One region of the Geobacillus sp. FSL K6-0789 genome, then DNA from elsewhere that is predicted to be linked to it. Evidence: riboswitches for the same ligand, from Rfam matches in the RefSeq annotation. Region 1 holds a riboswitch; each other region holds the start of a gene.

The links. A riboswitch is a leader RNA that binds a small molecule or an ion and turns the genes downstream of it on or off. The one in region 1 is predicted to bind S-adenosylmethionine.
Region 2: linked by a shared signal. The riboswitch ahead of NSQ51_RS03575 (bifunctional homocysteine S-methyltransferase/methylenetetrahydrofolate reductase) and the one ahead of metK (methionine adenosyltransferase) in region 1 are both predicted to bind S-adenosylmethionine.
Region 3: linked by a shared signal. The riboswitch ahead of NSQ51_RS04610 (IS1182 family transposase) and the one ahead of metK (methionine adenosyltransferase) in region 1 are both predicted to bind S-adenosylmethionine.

The regions. Positions count from the first base shown of each region.
Region 1 is NZ_CP151966.1:2,474,651-2,483,867, forward strand. It holds gene NSQ51_RS13045 (MFS transporter) at 1-285, opposite strand, end outside; gene NSQ51_RS13050 (hypothetical protein) at 401-565, opposite strand; gene NSQ51_RS13055 (YtzC family protein) at 698-961, opposite strand; partial or broken gene NSQ51_RS13060 (hypothetical protein) at 1,083-1,307, shown strand; gene NSQ51_RS13065 (class I SAM-dependent methyltransferase) at 1,418-2,005, shown strand; gene NSQ51_RS13070 (tetraprenyl-beta-curcumene synthase family protein) at 2,063-3,172, opposite strand; gene NSQ51_RS13075 (gamma carbonic anhydrase family protein) at 3,511-4,059, shown strand; gene metK (methionine adenosyltransferase) at 4,082-5,293, opposite strand; SAM riboswitch class I at 5,423-5,537, opposite strand; gene pckA (phosphoenolpyruvate carboxykinase (ATP)) at 5,756-7,342, shown strand; gene NSQ51_RS13090 (Rpn family recombination-promoting nuclease/putative transposase) at 7,467-8,369, opposite strand; gene NSQ51_RS13095 (DUF2584 domain-containing protein) at 8,650-8,892, opposite strand; partial or broken gene NSQ51_RS13100 (prolyl oligopeptidase family serine peptidase) at 8,985-9,217, opposite strand, start outside.
Region 2 is NZ_CP151966.1:679,921-689,759, reverse strand. It holds gene NSQ51_RS03615 (ABC transporter permease) at 1-757, opposite strand, end outside; gene NSQ51_RS03610 (ABC transporter ATP-binding protein) at 754-1,815, opposite strand; gene NSQ51_RS03605 (ABC transporter ATP-binding protein) at 1,938-2,588, opposite strand; gene NSQ51_RS03600 (stage II sporulation protein M) at 2,778-3,287, opposite strand; gene NSQ51_RS03595 (hypothetical protein) at 3,301-4,920, opposite strand; gene NSQ51_RS03590 (uberolysin/carnocyclin family circular bacteriocin) at 4,988-5,218, opposite strand; gene NSQ51_RS03585 (hypothetical protein) at 5,282-5,452, opposite strand; gene NSQ51_RS03580 (zinc-ribbon domain-containing protein) at 5,754-6,137, shown strand; SAM riboswitch class I at 6,270-6,371, shown strand; gene NSQ51_RS03575 (bifunctional homocysteine S-methyltransferase/methylenetetrahydrofolate reductase) at 6,441-8,288, shown strand; gene metH (methionine synthase) at 8,281-9,839, shown strand, end outside.
Region 3 is NZ_CP151966.1:866,260-876,098, forward strand. It holds gene NSQ51_RS04585 (ABC transporter permease) at 1-620, opposite strand, end outside; gene NSQ51_RS04590 (sugar ABC transporter ATP-binding protein) at 562-2,112, opposite strand; gene NSQ51_RS04595 (sugar ABC transporter substrate-binding protein) at 2,109-3,272, opposite strand; gene mtnA (S-methyl-5-thioribose-1-phosphate isomerase) at 3,259-4,326, opposite strand; gene mtnK (S-methyl-5-thioribose kinase) at 4,396-5,583, opposite strand; gene NSQ51_RS04610 (IS1182 family transposase) at 5,730-7,280, opposite strand; SAM riboswitch class I at 7,465-7,633, opposite strand; gene NSQ51_RS04615 (carbon-nitrogen family hydrolase) at 7,727-8,542, opposite strand; gene NSQ51_RS04620 (pyridoxal phosphate-dependent aminotransferase) at 8,639-9,814, shown strand.

The sequences.
Region 1 (9,217 bases):
ATAATGCGGCCAACCATGCCAGACGCCCAAACCGACAAGCGCCGCCATCGTCAGGCACGCTCCGGACACGAGCGTGCGAAACCCGCCGATCCGGTCAAACAACATGCCGCCGAGCAAGCTGCCAATGACGCTGCCGCCGGAGTTGAGCATCAGCACCGCTCCCGCTACGACGAGCGGCTGGCCGAGCTGTTCATGCAAATAAATGGTATTTAGCGGCCATAAAAACGACGCTCCTGTGACATTGAGCGCCATGCCGACAAGCAGCCACCAAAGAGCACGGGGCATCGGTCATCATCCTTTTCGTCTGCTATTTCGACTCCCAAACTAATTGTATGTGGGAAAGCGAAAAAAAGCAATCAAAAAAAGAGGGCGGCATGGCGCCCTCACAGACAGCGGCGCGTCACCCGTTCCGCTGCTTGGAGCGGGCCGGCTGGCCACCTGTTTGTTCATACTGTTTTTTCGCCAGTTTCACCGGATCAAAGTCTTGGCCGAGTTCCAAATCGTTATTGTTGTGACCGTTGCGCGTTTTTTGCTCCGGGTTCGTTTGTTTCAGACGTCGCTTCATTCCTTGTTCCTCCTTGTGTTCGCCATCAAGCAGACAGCCGCCCTGCGGTTGCTTTCCGTTTCACCGGTCAGGCAACATCCGCTTGTTATGCACCAGGACCTTCGATAGCGGCCATCGTGCAAAGCTCTTGTTTCATCGGTCAAGCAAAATCATCTCGTTTTGCAGCTGCTCAAGCTGAAGCCGCATCCGATGCAGCTGTTCCCGCTGCTGGGCGTTGCAACTTCGCGCCAAGTGAGCCAAATCGTTGACTGTCTGCTCAAGCATTTGCTGGGCGTTTGTGTATTCCGTGATGTTGTAGTGCTCTTGCTTTTGCGCTTCCGTATATTGTTCTTTCGCAAAGCGGATGACGTCTTCGCACCGCTGCAAAAATTCTTCCACCGATTGTCTTGTCGCCATGCGCTCACCTCTTTTCATGATGTTCCCTCATCTTTACTATGCGCCGACGCTTTCATCTGTATCACGTCAATGATTGGCAACAGTCGCTTTTTGCCGCCATCCGTGGTACAATGCAAGGATGATGCCATTTCAGCACAAGGAGAGAACGGCCGTGACAAACGCAATCCCATTTCCATATGCCGCCGACGGAAAACGGTATCACACATGGAACTGCCATTTGCGGCAAACGTTCGGCCAAAACGTGTTCAAAGTCGCCCTTGACGGCAGGTTTGACTGCCCGAACCGCGACGGAACGGTGACGTATGGCGACTGCACGTTTTGCAGCGCCGCCAGATCGGGCGATTTTGGCCCGATGTGGAGCGTCAACAAATGGGAAGGGCTAAACGCCATTGACGCTGAACTCAAGCGGCGGGACAGCTTTCAAGGAAAGCGGCGCGAACAGGGGGTGGCAAACGCATGGCCATCATGAATATTTTGCCGTTTGCCCGCTTTTTGCTTGATCAAGCAGTCAACGAAGGCGACATCGCCGTCGATGCGACAGTTGGCAACGGCCATGACACCGTCTTTTTAGCCGAGCTCGTCGGGGAGCGCGGGCATGTGTTTGGTTTTGATATTCAAGCCGAAGCGATCGCGGCGGCCAGAGCCCGCCTCGCCGAACACGGGCTGGACGGGCGGGTGACGCTGTTTCAGACAAGCCATAGCCTGCTGCTCGAAACGCTCCCCGACTCCGTTCACGGACGCATCGCCGGCGCCGTGTTCAACCTCGGCTATTTGCCGGGCGGCAATAAGCAAATCGCCACCCAGCCGGAATCGACGATTCAAGCGGTCGAGCAGCTTCTTTCCATCCTAAAGCCGGGCGGCATCATCGTTCTTGTCGTCTACCACGGCCATCCGGAGGGAAAGCGCGAACGCGACGCGCTCCTTGATTACGTCCGCTTTCTTGATCAACGGCGCGTCCATGCCTTGAAATACGAATTCATCAATCGGCAAAACAACCCGCCGTTTTTGATCGCACTCGAGAATCGGGCGGATGGGAGCGCCTGATTCCGTCCGATCCGCCGACGAACCACTGCTCTCGCCAGTACAAGCAAACGGCTGCCCTTACGAAAAGGACAGCCGTTTTTGTTGCTCCTGCCAAAAGCGGTACGCTTTTCCGTTCCAATAAAAAAACATCGACGCCGCCCCGCCGGCGCGGACGAGCCGGCGCGCCAGCCGGTGCAGACCGCGTTGCTTTTTCACCTTGGCATCCGACAAATACAACCCAAGAAGCCCTCGGTGAATAAGGCGGTGAAACTGGCTGTGCGGAAGGGCGCCGACATGGCGGTCGGCCTCTTCGATGAAATGGCAAAGCCGCTCAAGCATCACCGTTTCATTCGGATAGTAAAAGCAAAAATTCAAATCGCCGCCGGCTCGATCTTCCTCTTGATCGATCAAATAGTCGAGCAAAATGTGCAGCCCTTGAATGTATGGAAAATAACCGTCGCGCACTTGTCTCGCCATCTCCGGCGGCAGCGATTCGCCAAACGCATAGGCGACGAGGCAGAAAATACCGAGCGTCGAACCGGAGCAGGCGGAAAACTCATACCACTCCATCGGCGGCAAGGCGTCTTTGTATTGCGCGAACCATTTCTCCAGCCGCGGCACCCGCTCGCTCGCTTCGACATGTTTATGCACTTGCAAGTCGCAATAATATCCGGCCAATTCATGCAAAAATGGGGCGATCGTCTCATAATGGCGCACCGTCTCGAGCACCTCTTGGCACGTGCGGACAAGCGCCGGCAAATAGCCGCCGTCTTCCTGTTCGCGGCGATGTCGGTAATAGTTCGACGGCTCGGCGCCGATTGTCAACGCGTCCGGCATCGAATCGTGCAAGGCGCGAAAGTCGAGCGGATCGAGCGAGGTGCTGCGGTCGCACAAATTATCCAAATAATCGCTGATCGTCTGGTAAGCCACGATAAAGCGGATGCAATCCTCCATGTTTTCTCCGGCCAAAAGCGCCAAAATGGAGCCGCCTTCGCAATGGAACGTTTTCGACGCGATGCTCGCCAAGGCCTGGCGCCGAAGCTCCGGGTCGGGAATGCGCTCGGCCTGGCGCCGCCAATAGGCAAGCTCGCGGTGGACAAGCGGAAGCACGTCACGATACACCATTTTCATCAAGGCGATGGGGTTTTTCGGAATGTTCAATCGGTTCACCTCAGGTGCAAACACCATGGTCTCGTCTCCTAGCATTTCCATCTTATCGGCAACCAAAATTGTTTCGCGTCTGAACAGCTTGCGATCTCGTCTTCCAGTATTGCCATCAATGCGGCCGGGGCAAATCATAAAAGGGTTGGCGACGGAATGAAAAAGCCGCTCAACAACGGTTCTTCTCACGTTGAGAAGCTTTGTGAAATCGGATCTTCTTCCCCGATCCCAACCACTCATCGGGCGAAACGAAACGTTTTTCACCAATCCCGATTAGGCGCGCTCGCTTTCGTTGGCGATTTGGACGCAGCGTTGTACAATACATGGTGAACGATCGATTTTGCAACAGAAAGGAACGAACGCCCATGATTTACCCATACAAAGGCAAAACGCCGCAAATTGCCGCCTCCGCCTTTATCGCCGACTATGTGACGATCACCGGCGATGTCGTGATCGGCGAAGAGACAAGCATTTGGTTCAATACCGTCATTCGCGGCGATGTGGCACCAACGGTGATTGGCAACCGGGTCAATATTCAAGATAACTCAATTTTGCATCAAAGTCCAAACAATCCGCTTATCATTGAGGACGGGGTGACGGTCGGCCATCAAGTCATTTTGCACAGCGCCATCGTTCGCAAAAACGCGCTCATCGGCATGGGCTCAATCATTTTGGACCGCGCGGAAATCGGGGAAGGCGCGTTTATCGGCGCCGGCAGTTTAGTGCCGCCGGGCAAAAAAATTCCACCCAACACGCTCGCCCTCGGCCGACCGGCGAAAGTCGTCCGCGAACTGACGGAAGACGATATCCGCGAAATGGAGCGCATCCGCCGCGAATATGTCGAGAAAGGGCAGTATTACAAAGCGCTGCAGCAACAGCGGACATCGTGCGCCGACAAAAAAGAGCTACCGTGATCAGGCAGCTCTTTTTCTTTCATCACTTGTCCGCCAGCGCCAGCGCTTGTTCTCTCAGCGTCGTCGCTTTATCAGTGCGCTCCCACGGCAAGTCGATGTCCGTACGCCCAAAATGGCCGTAAGCAGCCGTCTGTTTGTAAATCGGGCGGCGCAGGTCAAGCATTTTGATGATGCCCGCCGGGCGGAGATCGAAGTTGCTGCGCACGACCTCAATCAAAATGTCTTCCGACACTTTGCCGGTGCCGAACGTATCAATGGAAATCGATACCGGACGGGCGACGCCGATCGCGTAGGCGAGCTGCACTTCGCATTTGTCGGCCAGTCCTGCCGCGACGATGTTTTTCGCGACATAGCGGGCCGCATACGCTGCCGAGCGGTCGACTTTCGTCGGATCTTTGCCCGAGAACGCGCCACCGCCGTGGCGGGCGTAGCCGCCGTACGTATCGACGATGATTTTGCGCCCCGTCAACCCAGCATCCCCTTGCGGACCGCCGATGACAAACCGTCCTGTCGGGTTGATGAAATAGTTCGTGTTCTCATCAAGCAGCTCCGCGGGCACGACCGGCTTGATGACCTGCTCTTTAATGTCGCGCTCGATTTGCTCTTGCGTAATTTCCGGATGGTGCTGCGCGGAAACGACGATCGTATCGACGCGCACCGGTTTGCCGTTTTCATCGTATTCGATCGTCACTTGCGTTTTCCCGTCCGGCCGCAAGTACGGCAAGACGTCCGTTTTACGCACTTCCGCCAATCGGCGCGCCAAGCGGTGCGCAAGCGAAATCGGCAGCGGCATCAATTCTTCCGTCTCATTGCAGGCGAACCCAAACATCAATCCTTGGTCGCCGGCGCCGATCGCTTCAATTTCCTCATCAGTCATCTGACCTTCGCGCGCCTCGAGCGCCCGATCCACCCCCATCGCAATGTCCGGCGATTGTTCGTCAATCGACGTCAGCACCGCGCACGTATCAGCGTCAAATCCGTATTTGGCGCGCGTGTAGCCGATCTCCCGGATCGTATCGCGGACGATGCGCGGAATGTCCACGTATGTTGATGTCGTGATTTCCCCGCTCACGAGCACCAGCCCGGTCGTGACGCTCGTTTCGCAGGCGACGCGGGCGTTTGGATCTTTTTCCAAAATCGCATCCAAAATGGCGTCAGAAATTTGGTCGCAAATTTTATCCGGATGTCCTTCCGTCACAGACTCTGAAGTAAACAAGCGGCGTTTGGCTGACATTCGGTTTGTTTCCTCCTCTTGGCATAATGTGGCGACACGGAACTCATTTCCCTTTTTCCCTTCGCAATATAAAAAACCTTTCCTGTAACGGCTGAGGAAAGGTCATGGCAATCGTATTGCTTCCTTTCACTCTTATCGTTCAAGGACTGCGCCTTGCCACAGGTTAGCACCATTTCACACATGTCCAGTTGTGACGGTTGCTGGGCTTCATCGGGCCTGTCCCTCCACCGGCTCGGGATAAGAGTATCCGTTCAATGACTTATCTTATCGCAACGGAATCGGCAAAGTCAACTATCAAAATTCATTTTTTATCATTTCCAGCCGCGAAAATTCTTTCCTCAAGGAAATCGACACATTGGGCAAAATAAAGTTTGAAAAACCCACACAATTAGTATGGACTATTAATAAAAATGTGTTATACTATTTTCAAGAGTGATTACAAAAAGAAGGCGGGTTTTGAATATGGGGATCGCAAACATGACGAATAAGCTTGATTTATTGCTACAAAAACCGTACGTACATCACCAATTGTCCGTCGCCGAGCTCGTCGAGAAAGTCCTGCAACGGAACGAAGGACGGCTGACCCACACCGGAGCCGTCGCGGTGACAACCGGCAAGTACACGGGGCGGTCGCCGAAAGACAAATACATCGTCGAAGAACCGTCCACGAAGCAAACGATCGACTGGGGAACGGTCAACCAGCCGATGTCTCCGGAAACGTTTGAGAAACTGTACGACAAAGTGCTCGATTATTTAATGAAACAAGATGAACTGTTCGTCTTTAAAGGCTTTGCCGGCGCCGATCCGAAATACCGGCTGCCGATTCAAGTCGTCAACGAATTCGCCTGGCACAACTTGTTCGTCCATCAGCTGTTCGTCCGCCCGAGCGCCGAGGAGCTCGCCGCGCACGAGCCGCAATTCACCGTCATTTGCGCGCCGAACTTTAAAGCCGACCCGAAGGTGGACGGGACGCGCTCGGAAGCGTTCATCATCATCTCGTTTGAACGGCGCACCGTGTTGATCGGCGGCACCGAGTATGCCGGCGAAATGAAAAAATCGATTTTCTCGGTCATGAACTATGTGCTGCCGGAACAAGGCATCCTGCCGATGCACTGCTCGGCCAACGTCGGGCAGGAAGGCGATGTCGCCCTCTTTTTCGGCTTGTCGGGAACGGGAAAAACGACGCTCTCGACCGACCCGAACCGCCGCTTGATCGGCGATGACGAACACGGTTGGTCAAGCCGCGGCATTTTCAACATCGAAGGCGGCTGCTATGCGAAATGCATCAACCTATCGCGCGAGAAAGAGCCGCAAATTTTTGACGCCATCGGCTTCGGCGCGGTGCTCGAAAACGTCGTTCTCGATGACGCGACGCGGGTGCCGAATTACGACGACGGCACGCTGACGGAAAACACACGCGCCGCCTACCCGCTTCAGGCGATCCAAAACATCATCGACCCGAGCGTCGCCGGCCATCCGTCCACGATCGTGTTTTTGACAGCCGATGCGTTCGGCGTCCTGCCGCCGATCAGCAAGCTGACGCGCGAACAGGCGATGTACCATTTCTTAAGCGGCTACACAAGCAAGCTCGCCGGCACCGAACGCGGCGTCACCGAACCGGAAGCAACGTTCTCAACGTGCTTCGGCGCACCGTTTTTGCCGCGCCCGGCCGTTGAGTACGCGGAAATGCTCGGGCAAAAAATCGCCGAACACAACGTCCGCGTCTTTTTGGTCAACACCGGCTGGACAGGGGGGCCGTACGGCGTCGGAAGCCGCATGAAGCTCGCCTACACCCGGGCGATGGTGCAAGCCGCCGTCGAAGGGGAGCTCGACAACGTCGAAACGGTGCAAGACCCGATTTTCGGCCTCGCCATCCCGACCCGCGTCCCGGGCGTGCCGGATGACGTCCTGCAGCCGCAAAACACATGGGCCGACAAACAAGCATACGAACAAAAAGCAAAAGAGCTAGCGCAAAAATTCCGCGCCAACTTCCAAAAATTCGCCCACATCGATCCGTCCATCGAAAAACTCGGCGGACCGCTCGTGTAACAAGAACCCAGCCGGACAGGGAGCCGTTCCCTGTCCGGCTGTTTTTTCGAACGCATAAAATGATTGTCGTCGATCCCCCGGGATTTTTGTACGATTGGAGGTCGACGACAATGCGAAGGCGGGTTTACTTCTTCAGCTGTTCAATCTTTTCCGCCGGCAGCCCGGTCAGCTCGTGGATCGTGTCGACATCGTACCCTTTCGCCAACATTTTCTTCGCGATGTCGATTTTCCCTTCCTCAATCCCTTTTTGGCGCCCTTGCTTCATCCCTTGTTTGACTCCTTGTTGAATTCCCTTTTCCATTCCCCGCTGTTCGTACGAGACGATGAGCTCCATCACTTGCTTCGCTTCCTTCGTCTCCATTTGGCTCACCTCGTTTCGCAGTTGGATTTCCTCCGCTTCGGACAACCGCAAATACGTTTCAAAAAACCCAAACAACAGCCGCTGCTTCGCCTCATCGAGCTCAAGGCGGACTAGCATGCGCAAAAACTCCTTTTTCACTTCCACCTTCTCGCTTTCATTATACCCCATTTTGCTTAACAAGGCGGCGGCAACCGGATTGTCACGGCGGATGTACTCGCGCCACGGCAGTTTGCGCAGTTCCACCGTCAGAAAGCGGAAGTCGAGAACGGTCAAAAACGGAAACTGGACGACCAATGAGGAAGGTTCATCGTGGTGTTCATCATAGCTGAAGATGGCGATCGGAAGAATGCGGCGGCGGTATTTTTGAAACAAGCGGCTGAAGTAGAGGAACATTCGCTCGGGGAAGGTCCGCTGTGCGTAGCTTTGGTGTTCGACATGGACGATGATGAGCCCTTCCTCCCCCTTCATCTTCGTTTCGACCAACAAGTCGACGCGATGCTTCTCTCCGGCCGTCACGTCGGTAAACAGTTCTTCTGTGAGGAAAGAAAGGTGGCGAACGTCGATGTGCTCGTACACGTTGGGAAAGAAAAGAAGCAAAAACTCTTCGAAAAACGTCGACAGCAGCTCTTTGAACAACCGGTCGTGATCGATTCGCGGTTTGGCCACGTTTCCCCTCCTTGCGGCATCGAATTCATCGTATGATATTCGCTCTCCGCGGCCAAACTCCTTCTCCTCCCCCCTACTTTTTTTATGGTATGATCAAACGTCGCACAGGAAATCCTCAAGCAAAGGCTATTTTTATGCTTGTCTGAACCGGCCTGACGCCACAAGTTAACTATAGACGGAAAAAACTTGAGCCAAGAGCGCAAACCGTTCTTCCGTTTGCGCTCCTGTCCGATGAACCCGTTCAGCTCTCATTCAGCCGCTTCATGGTGTGCAGCCTCGTTCAATTCGTCGAATACAGGCTGACGAGCTCATACGTCACCGTCGTCCGACTGTCTTCCCATTCGAGCTTTCTCACGACCGCGACGCCGCTCGCTTCGCTTTGCACCGTCCGGCGCACTTCAAGCGGCACGTCAAGCGGATACAAGCGGTAGCCTTCTTTTTTCAACACAAACACATTTCCTTGAACGCGCTGTTCCTTTCCTTTTGTCACAATGACCGTCTGCAGCTCCATCGGCATGCCCATATGATTCCAACCTCCTTGGCACCCCATCGATTCGTTGGCGGCCGCGCCGCCACCCGAGCGGCGCACGCAGCCGCCCCTCTAGTTGTATCGTATCACATCGTCGGCTGTTGTTTCATCCATTCCGTGAGCCTTTGCACCGTCTCGCGATTGGCTTGCGGCGGAAAATAGTGGGTGAACTCAGGGAAGTACCAAGCCGTGACCGGTTTGCCGAGCTGCTTCAGCCGCCGTTCCAGCCGCCAGGCGTGCTCAATCGAGACGTTCTCATCGCGCTCGCCGTGGATGATGAGCACCGGGGCCTTGAGCCGTTCCAGATGATAGAGCGGCG
Region 2 (9,839 bases), 1.4 Mb from region 1:
TCGCGATCATTAACACAACCGCGATCGTCGCCCCCATCCCCCAATTTTGGGTGACAAGAAAATGCTGTTCAATGGCAGTGCCGAGCGTAATGACGCGGTTGCCAGCGACAAGGCGTGTAATCATAAACAGCGACAGCGCCGGGATAAACACCGCCTGGCAGCCGGCCTTCACCCCGCCAAGCGTGAGCGGGAAGACGACGCGGCGGAACGTCGTCCAAGCCGAAGCGCCCAAATCGCGGGCGGCATCGACAAGCGATGGCGGCAGCTCCTCCAGCGCGTTGAAAATCGGCAGCACCATAAACGGAATAAAAATGTACACCGACACAAAGACAAAACTGAAATCGGTGAACAACAGCTGCCGCGGCCCGACGCCCAGCGCTTTCAACAAAGCGTTGGCCAGCCCGTACGTGCCGAACAGCCCTAAAAACGCATACACCTTCAGCAGCAAATTCACCCACATCGGCAAAATAAGCAACAACAGCCATAACTGCTTGTGCCTCGTCTTTGTCAGCCAATAGGCGGTTGGATAGCCGATGAGCAGCGACACAAGCGTGATTAAAAACGCATACCAAAACGAATACGCCATCATTTTCAAATAAATGGGCGTCCACACGGATTTGTAGTTGGACAACGTCCAATGGCCGTCAAGATCCAAAAACGATTCATACACCAAAAAGACAATCGGGGCCACGACAAACAGCACAAGCCAAATGCCATAAGGGATTAAATACCAGTTCCGCCACGCCCGTTCCGTCATGCGTCCTCATCCTCCTTTTCGACTCGCATGACGTGAATCGCTTCCGGTTCAAAACGAAGGCCGACCTTTTCCCCGACTTCAGCCTTTTTCGTCGAATGGACAAGCCATTCGTTGCCGTTTTCGTCATAGCCGCAAATTTCATAATGGACACCGCGGAATAAGAGCGAATCGACGCGGATGACGATCTGCCCGTCTTCCGGCGCCGCGAGCTCCAAATCTTCCGGGCGGATGACGACATCGACCGGTTCGTTTGGCGCGAAGCCGCGGTCAACACACGCAAACTGTTTGCCGGCAAATTCGACGAGGAAATCATCGATCATGCGCCCTGACAAAATGTTCGATTCGCCAATGAAATCGGCGACGAATCGATTGACAGGCTCGTCGTAAATGTCTTTCGGCGTCCCAAACTGCTGAATTTTTCCTTTATTTAGAACAAAAATGTAATCGGACATCGCCAACGCTTCTTCTTGATCATGCGTGACAAAAATGAACGTAATCCCTAAGCGGCGCTGCAATTCACGAAGTTCGTACTGCATTTCCGTGCGCAGCTTCAAATCCAAGGCCGATAGCGGCTCATCCAAGAGCAACACTTCTGGCTCATTCACAATCGCCCGCGCAATCGCGACGCGCTGGCGCTGACCGCCGGACATCTCTTGAATGCGGCGGCGCTCATAGCCTTCCAAGTTGACAAACCGGAGCGCTTCGCTCACTTTTTGGCGGATGTGTGCTTCTTTCATCTTTTTCACGCGCAAGCCAAATGCCACGTTTTCAAACACATCGAGGTGAGGAAACAACGCATAGTCTTGAAAGACAGTGTTGACTTGCCGCTTGTTCGGCGGGACGTTTTGAATCGGCTTCCCGTGGAAATAAATCGTTCCTTCCGTCGGTTCGATAAACCCGGCAATCAGCCGCAAAATCGTCGTCTTCCCGCACCCTGACGGGCCAAGCAGCGTATAAAACTTCCCGCGCTCCATCGCAAAACTGACGTCATCCAATACGACCGTTCCGTCGTATTCCTTCGTCACTCGCTCGAAGCGGATGATCTCTTCCCCGTTCACTTCCAGCCCTCCGTCTTCTTGATGTTCACTATTCCTAATTAGAACATAGGAGAGTGGAAAGTGCAACGGAAAAATCCTTGATCACACGTATGAAAACTGAATTTTTCCTGAAGATCCCGCCGTCATTTTTCTATTTTGTCTTCATTGTTTGGACGTGTAAGCGAGATTATGCGGGAGCCAGGGAAGCGCTCTTGATGAACGTGAGAAGCAATGAGATAAGCATGTTGACGGTCGCCTTGAATCCACTCCGCCAACCGATCGCGACTTAGCCTATCAAGGGAATTGAACGGTTCATCCATCAAATACAATTCGACCGGGCGGGCTAAAGCAATCGCAATATGCAGTTTTTGTTTTGTTCCTAATGAATACTGATCCACCGGGAGCGGGAGCATCTCCTCCATTCCAAGCAGACTGCATAATTCGTTCGCTTTGCGGACGTACTGTTGATCCAGCTTCCATAAAAGCCGGAAACATTCGATATTTTCATAACCCGTCAATTTTGAAAACATGACAGTCTCGGATGTCACATAAGACAAATGAGCGCGCATGTCGGGAAGCTGAATCGGATTGCCTTTATAAAAGGCTTGATAATGCAGCTCTCCTTTATCGAGCAATCCCGAAATAATATGCAAAAGAGTCGTTTTCCCCACTCCATTGGGGCCGGTGAGAAGCACGGTCTCCCCTGAAAAAATGGAAAATGAGAACTGCTGAAAAATCGTGGCTCCCCCATCATAGCGATACGTCAAGTTTTGCAATGAAAATAACGGTTCCATCTATTTCTTCCCCTTTTCCTGCTTGGCTCTTCACCAAAAGTTGTACTTGATTTTTTCTGAACTCTATTTACGCTTGTAAGGGAAAATCAACAAATCCGTGATTTTTTCAAATCTTTGTGCAGGAAGCTGTATTGCTTGTCAAGTACATGTTGTGGTGAAGAGCCTCCTGCTTTTTAGACCCGTCTATTTTTATACATGAGACACCGTTGATTCCAACCATGCTGAGATGATGAGCAGCGCGACCGCCAGCACTAGTAAAAAGAGGATATCCCGTATATAGAGCGTTTCTTCTTCTCCTCTTGCTCTTTTTTTGACGATTTGAAGAAACCGCCATGTCTCGTACCCTAATGTACAAAACAAGATATGGCCGATGATTTCAGGAATCGCGTGAGGAAAGACACCGGTCATCAACGGCTGCATGCCATATCCTGTGGCGACTCCTCTCACGATCACGCCTAGCATTGCTGCGTTGTAACCGAGATAAAGGGTATTGGCCATTCCTAGCGTCAGCCATCCGCCAACCATCAAAATGGCTCCAACCATCAAGTTGTGGCCTAAAGTGGTCCAAAACGCCATGGAAGTCGGATGAATCGTAAGCTTTTGTGAAAAAATCACTGCTCCAAAAGCAAAACATACAATGTACACACCTAACGACAATAACATATACGGCAAATGAGTGTGAATCGCTCGTCTGATCACCGCAAATGCCTCCTCACGTGCGCCGAGCATATTGAGAACTATTCCATAATACAAGGTACAGCATCAAGACAAACAAAACGCTGTAACATGCCCAACTCCAACCTTTCAAAAGCATAAAAAAGGCAGAAAGAAGCGATGAAAAAACGGTTATGTAAATCAACAAGCGATGAAACGAATGATTTCCGGCCGCAATCACCATATACCCCGCATAATCACGCGGAGATGTCAATGCCGCCTGCTCACCGCTGGCTAAAACAAGGCAGAATACTTCATAATCGGTGCGCAAAATCCGCTTGACAACAAGCGAATAGACGGGCATCATCACCACAGCTCCCATTGCTGCCCAAAGCCCTCCACGCATCCCCAATAATCCTATGTATTCGAGAAGTAGCAATCCTACTGCCGTCATGCATGGGTAGACGCCTAATCGCTCAAGCAGCGTCCATTTCGCTTCGATTAACGGTACAAGAGGAGGTGGAGAAAGAAGACGAAACACAGTGAGACGCTCCATCTCGCTTTCAAACTGAAAAATGTCGCGAAAGACGTCGGTAATGGCCCGCAACGTCCCTGTCATGACGATATACATTTCAAACATAAACAAAAACAAAATGATCGACCCGTTATGAACAATCGGCAACAGCGCCAAATTCGCTCCTGCGACCAAAAACCATTCCCCTGGCAAAAATAGCGACCAAGGCGGTTTCGTCAACTCACGGGCTTGGCGTGTTAACAGACAAAGATCTTTATATAAAATTGCATTATTCGTGCTGCGAATTTTTAACGACTCTATGACACGTTGATGCCATGAATATAGCATGTACGCTGTCTTGTCAGAATGAGACGCACGAGTGAAAGAAAAGCAAATCAAAGCCAACAGAGCGAATCCAGCACCGATGAATGATAAAGTTGTACTTGAAAATAACCACCCTTCCCTCCAACTTGTCATGCGTTCATAAAACAGCTGTTGCCAATGAGCAACATAACCATCCATATACACAAGGTAAGAGAGCGACAACCCATACATTCGAACCGCTTGGCGGGACAATTGCAGCAACGGCACAATCGCCGCAAGCACGACATAACCAATCGCGAATGATGCCATTCGAAAGAAAAAGGCAGAAAATGCGCCTATCGCTCTAAAAGTTGAGCCACGCACTATATGCGATGTCACATAAAGAAGCAACAACATCGTATGTCCAAACCATACGAATGATGCGCCTGTGATCCCGAACATCATCATCAACCCAATGGAAGGAGGCAACCAAATCGGCAATAGCCGCAGAAGAGACACAGCATAGTGGATTTTGAGCAATCGCTGCCACACCTCGTCATCCCGCACTCCAGACAGACGCACATAATGATAATGGTATTGACGTTGCAATGCCTCTTTGGACTCAAGCAAAACTCCTATGAAAGGACTGACAGACATGAAAAAAAGAGCTCCCATAACCATAGAAGGGCGAAACAGCGTCGAGGATCGAGCACAAAAGGCTACAACCACAGCCGATGAAACAAGCCATTTCGCCGCTTCCACCAAGAACATGGTCATCTTCGGGGAAAAAGGCGATTTTCTCTGCAACGGCTCCAAACTGCTTCGTTGTCGTTGTTGATATAACAGCCATACGAGTTTCATTTCTCTTCCCCCACATTGATTTACTCATTAGGAACGGCAGGGAGTTTTTCCCCTGCCGTTTTGCCTTTTACCATGCAATCGCTGCTGCTTTTCCTCGTTCCGCCACTATTTTTTTCACCGTCGCGACAAAAGCTGACCACCCAATTTCCAAAATGGCGTCGACTCCACCTGACAAAATAGCGGTGATCCCAAGAATAATAGAAATGAGAGTGGAGCCGGTCAACACAATCGAAACAACCGTCGTCGCGATTGTCTGTGACACGCCGAGCGTCCCGGCAACAAGCGCCAGCAAACTCATAACCTATCACCTCCTTCCAGTAAATGATAATCGATCAAAACTTTTTTCAAAAACATTCTGTGTCTATCTCATCCTTCGCACTAAACGAGAATAAACCCCGCCGTAAAGCAGCACCAATACAATAAATCCTATTTTGATGGGCATGCTGGCCGCTTTTAGGCGAAAAGCAACTCCAATCAACACAACAAGCGGCAGGCTAATCAGAATAAAATACGGCCACGACCATTGTTTCACCCACTTCACTCCTGTCTGCGATGCGGTTTCTAGTAAATTCCTTGTTAATATCATCCATTTTAATTATACACCTTGACTCTAAAAAAAAAAAGAAGAGAAATCGTTCGATAATTTTATCTTTTTTTACATATTTCGACATATTTCGTGCTATTGACATGAAACAGAGATGCTTTTAAGAGATTAGTACAAGGTAAGGGAGGAGATACAATGCTTCTTTTTTATTACGTCATCCCATGTTTCCTACATCATCATATGGTATAATAATCCCAACCAACATGAAACGAATGGAGAAGGAATCCACTTGAAAAGCATCAAACCCGGCCGCGTCCCGTCGATGCAAGGGCTGTTCGGCAGCATCGCCGCTGTGTTGTTCGGCATCTTTTGGATGGTGATGACCTTCTCCATCACCGCGGACTCGCCGTTTCCCGCCGCCCGCTTTTTTCCGTTTTTCGGCCTTGTCGTCATCGCCATCGGTGTATTTCAAGCAATTTACCATTACAAAAATGCGACGGGAAAACAACGCATGTCCTTATTGGACATTGTCGTCAGCGAGGAAGAGCCCGACCCACTGAACGTCCGATTTGGAGGCAAAGAGAAAACAAACAAGTATTGCCCATACTGCGGAGAACATGTGCAGCGTGATTTTCAGTTTTGCCCCCGATGCGGGAAAGCACCGAGCCCTTGACGCGAGCCGCTCTTTTTATCTGAATCTCTTTAACTTTTGAAATTTCCTTCTTCACCGTATTGAATAATTTCGAAAAATACATTAAATTATATAGTAATCATCAAAACGTCACCGCACAATTGCATACCGGCATTCTTATCAAGAGAGGGGGAGGGAATGGCCTGGTGAACCCTCAGCAACCTGGCCGCGGCCAAGGTGCTAAATCCAGACAGGCGGAAGCCTGGAAGATAAGAAGAAGCGAACGAAAAGTCTTCTTCTTAGAAGGCTTTTTTCTTTTACTACAACGAAATGGGGGAATCAAACGTGGGGCTGCTCGATGAGTTGAAACAACGCATTCTCATCGCCGACGGAGCGATGGGGACGCTGTTATATTCGCATGGCGTCGACCGTTGTTTTGAAGAATTGAATCTATCGAATCCAGACGAAATCATTCATATTCATGAAGCGTATATCGCCGCGGGCGCCGATGTCATTCAGACGAATACATACGGCGCCAACTATGTGAAACTCGCCCGCTACGGCCTTGAAGATGAGGTGCCGGCCATCAACCGCGCGGCGGTGCGGCTCGCCAGGCAAGCGGCGAACGGGCGGGCATACGTGCTCGGAACGATCGGGGGGCTGCGCACGTTAAACAAAAGCGTCGTCACGCTTGAAGAAGTGAAACGGACGTTTCGCGAGCAGCTGTTTGTCCTGATGGCTGAAGGAGTCGACGGCGTGCTGCTCGAGACGTATTACGATTTGGAAGAGTTGGAGACGGTGCTTGCCATCGCCCGCAAAGAGACCGACTTGCCGATTATCGCTCACGTCTCGCTCCATGAAGTCGGCGTCTTGCAAGATGGCACGCCGCTCGCGGACGCCCTTATCCGCCTGGAGGCGCTCGGGGCCGATGTCGTCGGACTGAACTGTCGTCTCGGTCCATATCATATGCTTCGGTCGCTCGAGGAAGTGCCGCTGCCGAAGCAGGCGTTTTTGTCGGCGTATCCGAATGCGAGCCTCCCGGATTACCGCGATGGCCGGCTTGTCTATGAGACGAACGCTGAATATTTCGAGGAAACAGCCAAAGCGTTCCGCGACCAAGGGGTGCGCTTGATCGGCGGGTGCTGCGGCACGACGCCGAAACATATTGAGGCAATGGCAAAGGCGCTCGCCGACCGGACGCCGGTGACGGAAAAAACGGTGAAGCGGCGCACGGCATCTGTATCGGTGCAAGCCGATCGGCCCGCGCCGACTCCGCTTCCCGAGCTCGCCCGCACGTACCGCTCGGTCATTGTGGAGCTAGATCCGCCGAAGCAACTCGGCATTGACAAGTTTCTTGCTGGGGCGAAAGCGCTCCATGACGCCGGCATCGATGCGCTGACGTTGGCCGACAACTCGCTCGCCACGCCGCGCATCAGCAACGCCGCTGTCGCCACGATCATCAAGGAGCAACTCGGCATCCGCCCGCTTGTGCATATTACATGCCGCGATCGCAATTTGATCGGCTTACAGTCGCATTTGATGGGCTTGCATACGCTCGGCATCACCGACGTGCTCGCCATTACCGGCGACCCGTCGAAAATCGGCGACTTCCCAGGAGCAACGTCGGTGTATGATTTATCATCGTTCGATTTGATCCGCTTGATCCGCCAGTTTAACGAAGGGCTGTCGTACTCGGGCAAACCGCTTGGGCAAAAAACGAACTTCTCGATCGGCGCTGCGTTCAACCCGAACGTCCGCCATTTGGATAAAGCAGTTGAGCGAATGGAGAAAAAAATTCAATGCGGCGCCCACTATTTCTTGACCCAGCCGATTTACTCGGAAGAGAAAATCGTTGAAGTGTACGAAGCAACCAAGCATCTTGACACGCCGATTTACATCGGCATTATGCCGCTTGTGAGCGCGCGCAACGCCGACTTTTTGCATCATGAAGTGCCGGGCATTACGCTCTCTGACGAGATTCGCGCCCGCATGGCCGCCTGCGGCAGCGACCCGGTGCAAGCAGCCAAGGAAGGCATCGCTATCGCCAAATCGCTCATTGACGCTGCGTTTGATTTGTTTAACGGCATTTATTTGATCACGCCGTTCTTGCGCTATGACATGACAGTCGAGCTCGTCCGCTACATTCACGAAAAAGAAGCGGCCGCCAAAGAAAGGAAGGTTGTTCATGGCTAACGTCACCTTAGAACAGCAGCTGCAAAGAAAAATTCTTGTCATCGATGGCGCCATGGGCACGATGATCCAAAGAGCCAACCTATCGGCCGTCGACTTTGGCGGCGAGGCGTATGAAGGGTGCAACGAATATTTGACCCTCACCGCCCCGCATATCATCCGCCGCATTCATGAAGCGTACCTAGAAGCCGGTGCTGATATCATTGAAACGAACACGTTCGGAGCGACACGCATCGTGCTTGACGAATATGGCCTCGGTCATTTGGCGCTTGAGCTGAACATCGAAGCGGCCAAACTCGCCAAACAAACGGCTGAGTCGTTCTCCACCCCGGACTGGCCGCGCTTTGTCGCCGGTTCGATGGGGCCGACGACGAAAACGTTGTCGGTGACAGGCGGCGCAACGTTTGAAGAACTCGTCGCCGCCTACGAAGAACAAGCGCGCGGACTGCTCTTAGGAGGCGTCGACCTTCTCCTACTCGAGACGTGCCAAGATACGCTGAATGTCAAAGCCGGTTTTCTCGGCATTTCGAAGGCGTTTGAAGCGGTCGGTCGCCGCGTGCCGCTCATGATTTCCGGCACGATCGAACCGATGGGCACGACACTCGCCGGGCAGGCGATCGATGCGTTTTTCATCTCGGTGCGCCATATGAAGCCGATCGCCGTCGGCTTAAACTGCGCGACAGGCCCCGAGTTTATGACCGACCATTTGCGCACGCTCGCCTCGCTCGCTGACACGGCGGTCAGCTGCTACCCGAACGCCGGTCTGCCGGATGAGGAAGGCCGCTACCATGAAACGCCGGAGATGTTGGCAGAGAAAATCCGCCGCTTTGCCGAAAAGGGATGGATCAACATCGTCGGCGGGTGTTGCGGTACGACGCCGGATCATATCCGCGCCATTGCCGAAGCGGTGCGTGATCTCCCGCCGCGGGCGATCCCGTCTTCGTTTGATGTCCACGCCGTTTCCGGCATCGAGGCGCTCATCTATGATGAAACGATGCGCCCGCTCTTTGTCGGCGAGCGGACAAACGTGATCGGCTCGCGCAAATTCAAACGCCTCATCGCCGAAGGGAAATACGAAGAAGCGGCGGAAATCGCCCGCGCCCAAGTGAAAAACGGCGCCCATGTCATCGACATTTGCCTCGCCGACCCAGACCGCGACGAACTCCATGACATGGAACAGTTCGTCCGCGAAGTCGTGAAAAAAGTGAAAGTGCCGCTTGTCATCGATTCGACCGACGAGCGCGTCATTGAACGCGCCCTCACCTACTCGCAAGGGAAAGCGATCATCAATTCGATCAACTTGGAAGACGGCGAGGAGCGGTTTGCGAAAGTCGTTCCTCTCTTGCACAAATACGGCGCCGCTGTCGTCGTCGGCACGATCGATGAACAAGGGATGGCGGTCACCGCCGAACGGAAGCTGGAAATTGCCTTGCGTTCGTATGACTTGCTCGTTAACCGCTACGGGGTGCCGGCGCGCGACATCATTTTCGATCCGCTCGTCTTCCCGGTCGGCACCGGTGATGAGCAATACATCGGCGCGGCGAATGAAACGAT
Region 3 (9,839 bases), 1.5 Mb from region 1:
TATGTTAAAAACAAGTGGGCGGCCATGACGACAACGAGCATGAGCAAGACCGAAAACGGCACGCCAAACAGCTCCCCTTGGCCGATAAATAAAAAGGAAGGAATAAATTTGCCCGGCGCCGTGCCGCCATCAGGCAGCGGCATGTCGTTATAAATCGAAAATCCTTTTGTATACGTAAGCTGCACGCCGTTGATCGCGTACATCGTCGCCAACGTGGCGAGCAAATCGGGCAGTTTGAATTTGACGATCAACAACGAATTAAGCAACCCGACGGCGACGCCGAGCAACAGCGGCACGAGCAAGGTGACGAAAATTTCTTGGCGATGCAAGACAAGCGCCGCCGCACTGGCAATCGTCGCCAAGCTCACTGTCGAACCGACCGACAAATCGAGGCCGTCGACGATGAGCGAAAATGTAATGCCAATGGCCACCAAGGTGACGATGGAAATGGAACGCAAAATGTCGCTGAAGTTTTCATAGGTAAAAAACCGGTCTTGTGTCAGGCCAAAATAGGCGATTACAGCCAAAATGGCAAGCAGTGTGCCATGTTTATACAAAAATTCAAGAATGAACGGCGCCGCTTTTTTCGACGGCGCTGTGGAAACGGCTGGCTGGCTCATCGATCTCACCTCCGCTGCAATAGTACACAAGCTGTTCATAGGTTAGTTCTGCGGCCGGCAGGCGGGTGAGCAGCCGGCCGTCAGCCATGATGTAGATGGTGTCGCACACCTCAAGAAGCTCGTGAAATTCACTCGAAAAATATAGTACTGTTTTTCCTTCATCGGCGAGAGCACGGATGATGGAAAACACCTCTTGTTTGGCGTGGACATCGATTCCTTTCGTAGGCTCGTCGAATAGAAAAACACGCGCGTTTGTGTTCAGCCATTTGCCGATGACGACTTTCTGCTGGTTGCCGCCGCTTAAGTGGCGGACAGCGGTCGAAGGCAACGGCGGATGGATGCCGAGCGAGCGGACAAGTTCGTCGGCGGCGTCCGTTTCCTTCCTTCGGCTGATCCATTGCCAGCGCGACAGCCGGGAAAGGAGGCGGACGGTGATGTTGGTTTTCACTGACTCGGGCAAGAACAGCCCTTGTTTGCGCCGTTCTTCCGGGATGAGGCAAAGGCCGGCGTCGATGGCTTCATAAGGCGATGAGAACACATAGCGTCTGCCATCAATTTCCCACTCGCCGGATGTGTTCCGGTGGGCGATGAGGCTTTCGGCAAGCTCCGTCTTGCCGGCGCCGACCAAGCCGGCGATGCCGACGATTTCGCCGCGGTGGGCGTATAGGTCGACTGTTGTCCCGGTTTTGTCGATCAAAATTCCGCGGGCGGCAAACGCGATGTCGCTTCCATGCGCGCGCGTTTGTTTCATGGCGGCGGCTCGCCTTGTTCCGGTCATATGAAGGACGATGTCTTCAAGCGGCAAACCGCGGGCGGAACCATGGTAGACGACGCGGCCGTCGCGCAAAATCGTCAACCGGTCGGCGATTTCCTGCACTTCTTTCAGTTTATGAGAGATGTAAATAAAGCCGACGCCTTGCTGTTTCAGTTCCGTGATGATGGCAAACAGCCGCTTCGTTTCGGCTTCGCTCAAGGCGGCGGTCGGTTCGTCCAAAATGATGTAGCGCGCATTCGATGACAACACTTTGGCGAGCACGATCAGCTGTTTTTCATGGAGCGAGCAGTCGCGCACGAGCTTTGCCGGCGAAATGGCAAGGCCGACGCGGCGAAGCAGAGCAGCGGCCCGTTCTTTTTCCCGGCGCAGCGAGCGGATCGGCTGTTTCTTCACATCAGCGAGCTCATCAGCCGCCAAGTTTTCGTAAACGGGCAATCCTGGGAAAAGCGCCGTGTCGACCTCTTGGACGACGAAGCCGATGCCGGCTCGTTTCGCGTCAAGCGGCGACGAAAAGGTGCAGTTGACGCCATCGATCGTGATCGTGCCGGCGTCGGGAGGAATGGCGCCGGCCAAAATGTTCATGAGCGTGCTTTTGCCGGCGCCGTTCATGCCCAAAAGGGCGTGGACTTCGCCTGGACGGACGGAAAAGTCCACGCCGTCAAGCACGCGCACCGCGCCAAACGATTTTTCAATGCCTCGCATTGACAGCCTGTTCATTTTTTGTTCACCTGAGCTTCCAACGTTTTCATCCATGGCGAGATGGCGACGTTCGATTGCCCCCAGCCCGGGATGTATTGCGAAAGCTCGTTCATCGATACTTGCTTATCGGGCAAGTCGGTCCGTTTTACTAAATGCGGCTCGAGCGAGTAAATGTTCGGCGTTTTCTCGCCAGCGATTTTTTGATAGGCGAACCGCACCTGAACGCGGCCGACTTCCGCCGGATCCGTCGCTGTTGTCGCCACCCACGGACTGTTCGGTTTTTGGATCATTTGCAAGTCTTCGTCACTCAAATCGATGCTGTATACTTTGATTTCCGTACGCCCGGCTTGCTCGATGGCGCGCGTCGCTCCTTTGGCGAACTCGTCCCAAGTTGCGAAGACGGCGTCAATGTCGCCTTTGTTCGGATATTTTTTCAAAATGGCCTCCATTTGCGTTTGCGTGTCCAAAGCCGTGTTGGCGCTCGCCGTACCGAACTTGGCGACTTCTTTTATGTTCGGATAGCGTTTTTTGAACGCCTCATAAATGACGTGGCGCCGCTCCATTGGAGTAAAACCGCCGACCCAAATCGTGACGATGTTGCCCTCTCCATTTAAATCTTCGGCGAGTGTTTTTAACGTTTTCCAGGCGAGGCTGTAGTCGTCTTGGTCGATGACGGTGACGCCGGGAATGTTCAAATCGTTGTCAAAGGCGACGACCGGGATGCCTTTTTCAACCGCTTTTTTCACCGGGCCTTCGAGTGCATCAGCGCGGCCGTGATCAAGCAGAATGGCATCAACGTTTTGCGTGATGGCCGTTTCTACGTATGAGGCCATTTTCGTCAAGTCGTTGTCGGCGTTGTAAATTTGCACTTCGCCGCCGAACTTTTGCACTTGTTCTTTGACGCCGGCGATGTATTGCGACGAGAACGTGCCGATGGACATTTGCATAATGGCGGCGATCTTCACCGGTTTTTTCAGCTTCTCCGGGATGGCCGCCTGTTCGCTGCTCGATGCGGTTTGGCTGTTGGATGAGACGGTGTCGCCTTGGATGGCCGTTTGCTTCGTTTCGTTGGCCGGCTTAGAGCTCACGGCGTCTTGCTCGTTCGTGCAGCCGGCCAAGACGGAGAACACGGCAAAGAAAAGAAGAGAAAGGAACGATAAGGCCTTAAATCGTTTCATGCTGCTCCTCCTTTGCAAATAACGCTGGCAGTGCCGCGCTGTAGCTGCCGCGGACGATGCCTTTTTCGGTAATGATCGCGGTAATCAGTTCGTTTGGCGTCACGTCAAACGCCGGGTTATACACGTTGACGCCTTCCGGGGCGACGCGCACGCCGGCCAGATGGGTCACTTCATCCGGATGGCGCTCTTCAATCGGGATGTCTGCCCCTGTCTTTGTCGCCAAATCGATGGTGGACAACGGTGCGGCGACGTAAAACGGAATGCCAAACGATTTGGCGAGCAAGGCGAGGCCGAACGTGCCGATTTTGTTCGCCGTATCGCCGTTTTGTGCGATCCGGTCGGCTCCGACGATAATGGCGCGAATCCCTTTCGCTTTGATCGTTTGCGCCGCCATGTTGTCCGTAATAAGCGTGACGTCGACGCCTGCTTGCATCAGCTCCCAGGCGGTCAGACGCGCTCCTTGCAAAACGGGGCGCGTCTCAAGGGCGTACACGGATAACTCGATCCCTTTCTCTTTCGCCAAATAAAACGGGGCGAGCGCCGTGCCGTAGCGGGCGGTGGCGATCGAGCCGGCGTTGCAAATCGTCATCACCCGCTCGCCTGGGCGAAAAAGCGATAACGCATGTTCGCCGATGCGGCGGCAGACATCTTCGTCCTCGATTTGGATGCGTATTGCCTCGTGAATAAGCACCGTTTTCGCTTCGTTGACTGAGGCGGCGTCTTTGGCGGCGGCAGTGAGCCGGTCAAGCGCCCAAACCAAATTGACGGCCGTCGGGCGGGCGCTTGCCAAATAATCGCGGTCTTGCTTTAGGCGGCTATGGAACTCGTGGACCGTTTCCGCTTTATAATGCGAGGCGGCGAGCGCCAGACCATAAGCGGCGGTGATGCCGATCGCCGGCGCTCCGCGCACTTTCAGCGAGGCGATCGCATCGTACACGTCTTCAAGCGTATGCAGGTCGATATATTCTGTTGCCAATGGCAATTTTTGTTGGTTTAAAATCGTGATATGCGTCTCGCGCCACTCGACAGAGCGCGGGATGGCAAAGGTGTCCATCGTCGTCTTCCTTTCTTTTCACATTTTCCGTTGATCCGGGCCGGCACTGGGCCGGTCGTCGCCGTGTTACTATTCGGTTTCTGCAAACACTCGGCGGAAGCCGTCCGTTCCGGTCAGCTCGTTGCGCTCGACAATTAGGCGGCGGCCGAGGCGGAGCGCGTGTCGTTTGGCGGCAAGGCGGGCTTTTTTCTGCTCGATGCCGTCAAGGTCGGCCACATGGGCGAGGCCGATCGTCCGGCGGATGACTTCGCAGCCGGCAAAGCCGACAGCATCGATGAACGCATGCCGGAGCACTTCGTCAAGCAAGCCCGGTGTTGCGGCGTACGTCTCGATGCTTTTGGTGCGCCAAAGCTCCGAGAATATGGACGCAAAGACGTCCCAGGTCCGGTCGATGTGATCAAAGAGCGGTTGGCGCTCAACGTCAGGGCGGGACAACGCATTTAACAGCAAGTTGGCGAAAAACTGTCCAAGGTCAAAGCCGATCGGGCCGTAAAAAGCGAATTCCGGGTCGATTACTTTCGTTTCGTCGGTGCTTGCGAAAATGCTGCCGGTATGCAAATCGCCATGCAGAAGCACATCGGCTTCGGTTAAAAACTTGCGCTTCAACTTCGCCGCTTCCAAACGGAGGCGGTCGTCATTCCAAAGCGTTTCGACGTCCGGCCGCAGCTCGTCTTCGAAGTTGTTCGTGTCATGGTCGAAAAATGGATCGGTGAAGACGAGATCTTCGGTGATTTTGCACAGCTCCGGATTGACGAAGCTTTGCGCCAATTTCTTTTTCTCTTGCTGGTTCATGCCGAAATCGGATGTGTAAAACGCTGTTTTGGCGATAAATTCGCCGATATGCCGGGACAAAAGCGGAAATGTTTTCCCTTCGATCAACCCTTTGCGGGCGATTTGCAGACGGGACAAGTCTTCCATCACGGTAATGGCAAGCGATTCGTCAGAATAGTAGACGTTCGGCACGTATTGCGGTACATAGCTGGCAAACGTGCGCAACGCGTTGCTTTCAATAACCGCGCGCTTTAACGTGAGCGGCCAGCTTTCGCCGACGACTTTCGCGTACGGGAGCGCCTGTTTGATGATGACGCCTTGCTTCGTTTCCTGATCGACGATATGAAAGACTAAGTTTAAGTTTCCGTCGCCGATTTCGCGGCACACAAGCGGCGCCCCGTCTCGGAATAGGCCGAGGCGGACGGCGAGGGCGGTCGCTTTTTGTTCGGTGAGCGGTTCGTAAACAGTGGATTGGACAATCGTCATTTTCACGTTCCCCCTTTAGGTTTTGGCAAATGAAAAAGGGGCTGACCCAAAAGTCCGCCAAAAAGCGGACTTTTGGAGTCAGCCCTCTCTGGTTTTTGTATATTTTACCAAACGGAACAAAATTCCGACTCTGTTCTCCCCCTCATTTACGCCACCAAGGACAATTGCTTGTCCCTAGCGGCTTTTTTGAGAAGATTGTGGGCAGCACAAACCAGCCCCCATTCGATGGAAACTTTTTGGAGGCCTCGCAGGACAAAGCGACGAAACCCGCGATTTTGTTTGATTTGCCCAAATACACTCTCAATGTCGGTTTGGCGTTGGCGGTATCGGGCTTGCCCTTCTTCACTCTCCAACCGTTCGCGGGCTTTCTGTTTTTGTTCATGATAGATGGGGTTCCATTGCGTGGTTCGTCCATACTTGGAAGTCGTGCAGGCCGAACGGAACGGACATCCTTCGCATTCATGGCATTGGTAGTGTCGGGTGACCGAGGTGTATCCTGATTCCGTGGTCTGTTTCGAAGTTCCGGTGCGAACCAGCTTTTTCCCATTGGCGCAAATCCAAACGTCTTCTTCTTCCACATAGGTCCAATTCTGCTGATGATGCGGATTTTTCTTGACCTTGCGCGTGTTCTCCTTCTCATACGTATGGTACTTGATCAAGGCCGATATGTGCTTCTCTTCCAGCTTCACGTAGTTCTCTTCCGAGCCATAAGCCGCGTCAGCGATCAAACGTTCGGGTTCCACGCCGTACTTCTCTCGAACGGTCTCCAAATGCGGGAGAAGACAACGAGTGTCGCCCGGCCTCTGATGAAGGGAATACCCCAAAATAAATTGGCCGGAAGAACCCACCTGTACGTTATAGGCCGGCTTGAGCTGGCCGTTTCGCATGTGATCCTCCTTCAACCGCATGAAGGTGGCATCCACATCGGTCTTGGAATAGCTGTTGCGATCCCCGCATACATGGAGTTGGTGTTCATACTTTTCACTGCGGGGCAAGTAGTCCTCCTTCATCTTCTTGATGGCCTTCTTCAACGGTTGGTTGTCCGGCTCGGCCTCCAACCGTTTTTCCCACTCCTCGGTTTTCTTTCGGATTTCTTCTGACGTAAAGGCCGGCGAAGGGTCGATGTCTTCCGCCTTTTCTTCTTCCACGATCGCCTCGATCTGGGCAATCAGCCGATCGACATTGGCTTGGAGTTTCTCCTGGTACTTCTCAGCCGATTTGCGCCAAACGAAGGTGTACCGGTTGGCATTCGCTTCAATTTTCGTTCCATCCACAAAATAATCTTCCATCTTGACATAGCCGTCGGCCACGAGCAGCGTGATCATTTCCCGGAACAGGTCGTCAATCAGGTCTTTCATCCGCTCCGAACGAAACCGATTGATGGAGCGGAAGTCCGGCTTTTGAAATCCACTTAGCCACATGAGGGGAAGGTGGACTTCGAGCTGCCGTGCAATCTCACGGCCATGATACATTTTTTGGGTGTAAGCGTAAAGGAGAATTTTGGTCATCATTTTCGGATGATAGGCGGAGGCGCCCCCTCCTTTGTAGTAAGCAAGAAACGTCTCCATCGGGATGCGTTCAACCATCTCATGAACCACGTGGGCCATGTTATCCCGTGGAATGAGATCGGCGATGTTGCTTGGCAAAGAGAGGTTGTCCATGGTATACTCTTTAAAGGAAATATGATCATGTTTCATAAAAGAATCGCCCTTCTTTCGGTGGTAGTGGTTTTGGTGACTCTATTCTACCAGAAAAAAGGGCGATTCTTCTATATTTGAGGCAAAAAAGTGGGGGCTGATCCCAAAACGCATTCGCGTTTTGGGTCAGCCCCTTGCCTCTTTCGCATACGGAAAGAGGCTTGAAGATGCATCGTCTTCGCGCCTCTTATCTTTCAGAAAGACATCGGTCTTTCTGTTGGACTTAGCACCGTGCCCTGCGGAAGCGGTTCGCTTCCGGCGCCGCCTTTGGCGTGCGCCCTATCTCACGATAGCATTACGGTCGGTTGCTGGGCTTCATTGGGCCAATTCCCTCAGCCAACTCTTGATAAGAGTACCGATCTAGCTATTAAGTTTTTGCAATTTTCACGATGTTAACAATCGTTTGGTTGCTTGATTCGAATGATACAGGTTGGGCTGGCGGATTGTCAATACGTTTTGAAAAATTTTTTTGCCGCCTCTTCATAATCGTGCGGCCGGCGGTCGGCAAACACCGGGATGCGTGCGCGGACGTCCGCAACGAGCGAGGGATCGATGTCGGCCGAGAGAATGCCCGGCTTCTCGTCCGCCTCGGCGATAATTTCGCCCCACGGGTCGATGATGAGCGAATGGCCGGCGAACACGTTGTTCGGGTCTCGTCCGGCCCGATTGCAAGCGACGACATAGCATTGGTTTTCAATCGCCCGCGCCATCAGGAGCGTCCGCCAATGGTGAAGGCGGGGAAGCGGCCATTCGGCGACGACAAACAGCACTTCCGCTCCGGCCAACGCATGGGCGCGAATCCACTCCGGAAATCGGATGTCATAGCAAATGACCCCAGCGCACGGCAGCCCGTCAAGCGAGAACAAGCCTGGCTCGTTTCCCGGCTGCAAATACAAATGTTCATCCATCAATTGGAACAGGTGAAGCTTGCTGTATTCGCCGACGATTTGGCCATGGCGGTTGGCCACGATCATCGTGTTTGTCACGCCGGCGGCTGTTTTTTTGGCGACCGAACCGGCGACGAAATGGACGCCGTACGTTTGCGCCAATCGGGAAGCGAGCGCCTTCGCCCGTTCGGCGCCTTCGTCGGCAATTTCATCCAGGCGCGTCAAATCGTAGCCGGTCGTCCATAACTCTGGCAGCACGATGATGTCAGCGCCGTCTTTGGCAGCGGATTCCACGGCCTGTTCGGCTTGCTGTTCGTTTTTTGCTGGATCGCCAAATGCAATGTCAAGCTGCAGGCAGGCGATGCGGATCGTCATGAGCGTTCACCTCGGAAAAAATTTTCTTTACATTTTGCTTTTAACGATATATGATGTTGCACTAGAATTTCAAGAATGTTTGAGAAGGTGTGGACGATGACGATCGAATTTCCCTTTTCCGAACTGCTTGAACAGCTGCCGAAGCAGTTTTTCGCCTCGCTCGTGGCGAAAGTCGGTGCGAAGATCAAGGCGGGTTATGATGTGATCAACTTAGGGCAGGGCAATCCGGATCAGCCGACGCCAAAGCATATCGTCGAGGCGATGCAGCGGGCGGCGGCCAATCCGAAATACCATAAATATTCGCCGTTTCAAGGCTACTCGTTTTTGAAAAAAGCCGTAGCGGCGTTTTACGCGCGCGAGTACGGGGTGACGATCGACCCGGCCCGCGAGGTCGCCATCTTGTTCGGCGGCAAAGCCGGGCTTGTCGAGCTGCCGCTTTGCCTCGTCAACCCGGGCGATGTCGTGCTCGTCCCGGACCCGGGTTATCCGGACTATTGGTCGGGAATCGCGCTCGCCCGCGCGCGGATGGAAATGATGCCGCTTGTCGCGGAGAATGAGTTTCTGCCGGATTATTCGGCCATTCCCAGGGCGGCGGCCGACCGGGCGAAACTGATGTTTTTAAACTATCCGAACAACCCGACCGGCGCGACGGCGACGAAGGAGTTTTTTGCTGAAACGGTGGCATTTGCGGAAAAGTACGGCATAGCCGTTGTGCATGATTTTGCCTATGGCGCGATCGGCTTTGACGGCCAAAAGCCGGTCAGCTTTCTAGAAGTGGACGGGGCGAAAGACATTGGCGTTGAAATCTACACGTTCTCGAAAACGTACAATATGGCCGGCTGGCGCGTGGCGTTCGCTGTCGGCAATGAGCGGATCATCCGTGCCATTGAGTTGTTGCAAGATCATTTGTACGTCAGCTTGTTCGGCGCCGTCCAAGAAGCGGCGGCAGCTGCGCTCCTCGGCCCGCAAGACTGCGTCGCGGAGCTCGTTGCCTTGTACGAGGCGCGCCGCAATACGTTTATTCATGCTTTGCGCGCGATCGGATGGGAAGCGCCGGCGCCGTCTGGATCATTTTTCGCCTGGCTTCCGTTGCCAAAAGGCGCATCATCCGCCGAATTTGCCGATCTGTTGCTTGAGCGGGCGCACGTCGCCGTCGCCCCAGGCATCGGTTTTGGAAAACACGGCGAAGGGTATGTGCGCGTTGGATTGTTGACCGATGAAGCGCGGCTTCGCGAAGCGGCGGAGCGGATCGGCCGGCTCGGATTGTTTTGAAAAAAAGAGCGGCAATGAACCGTTG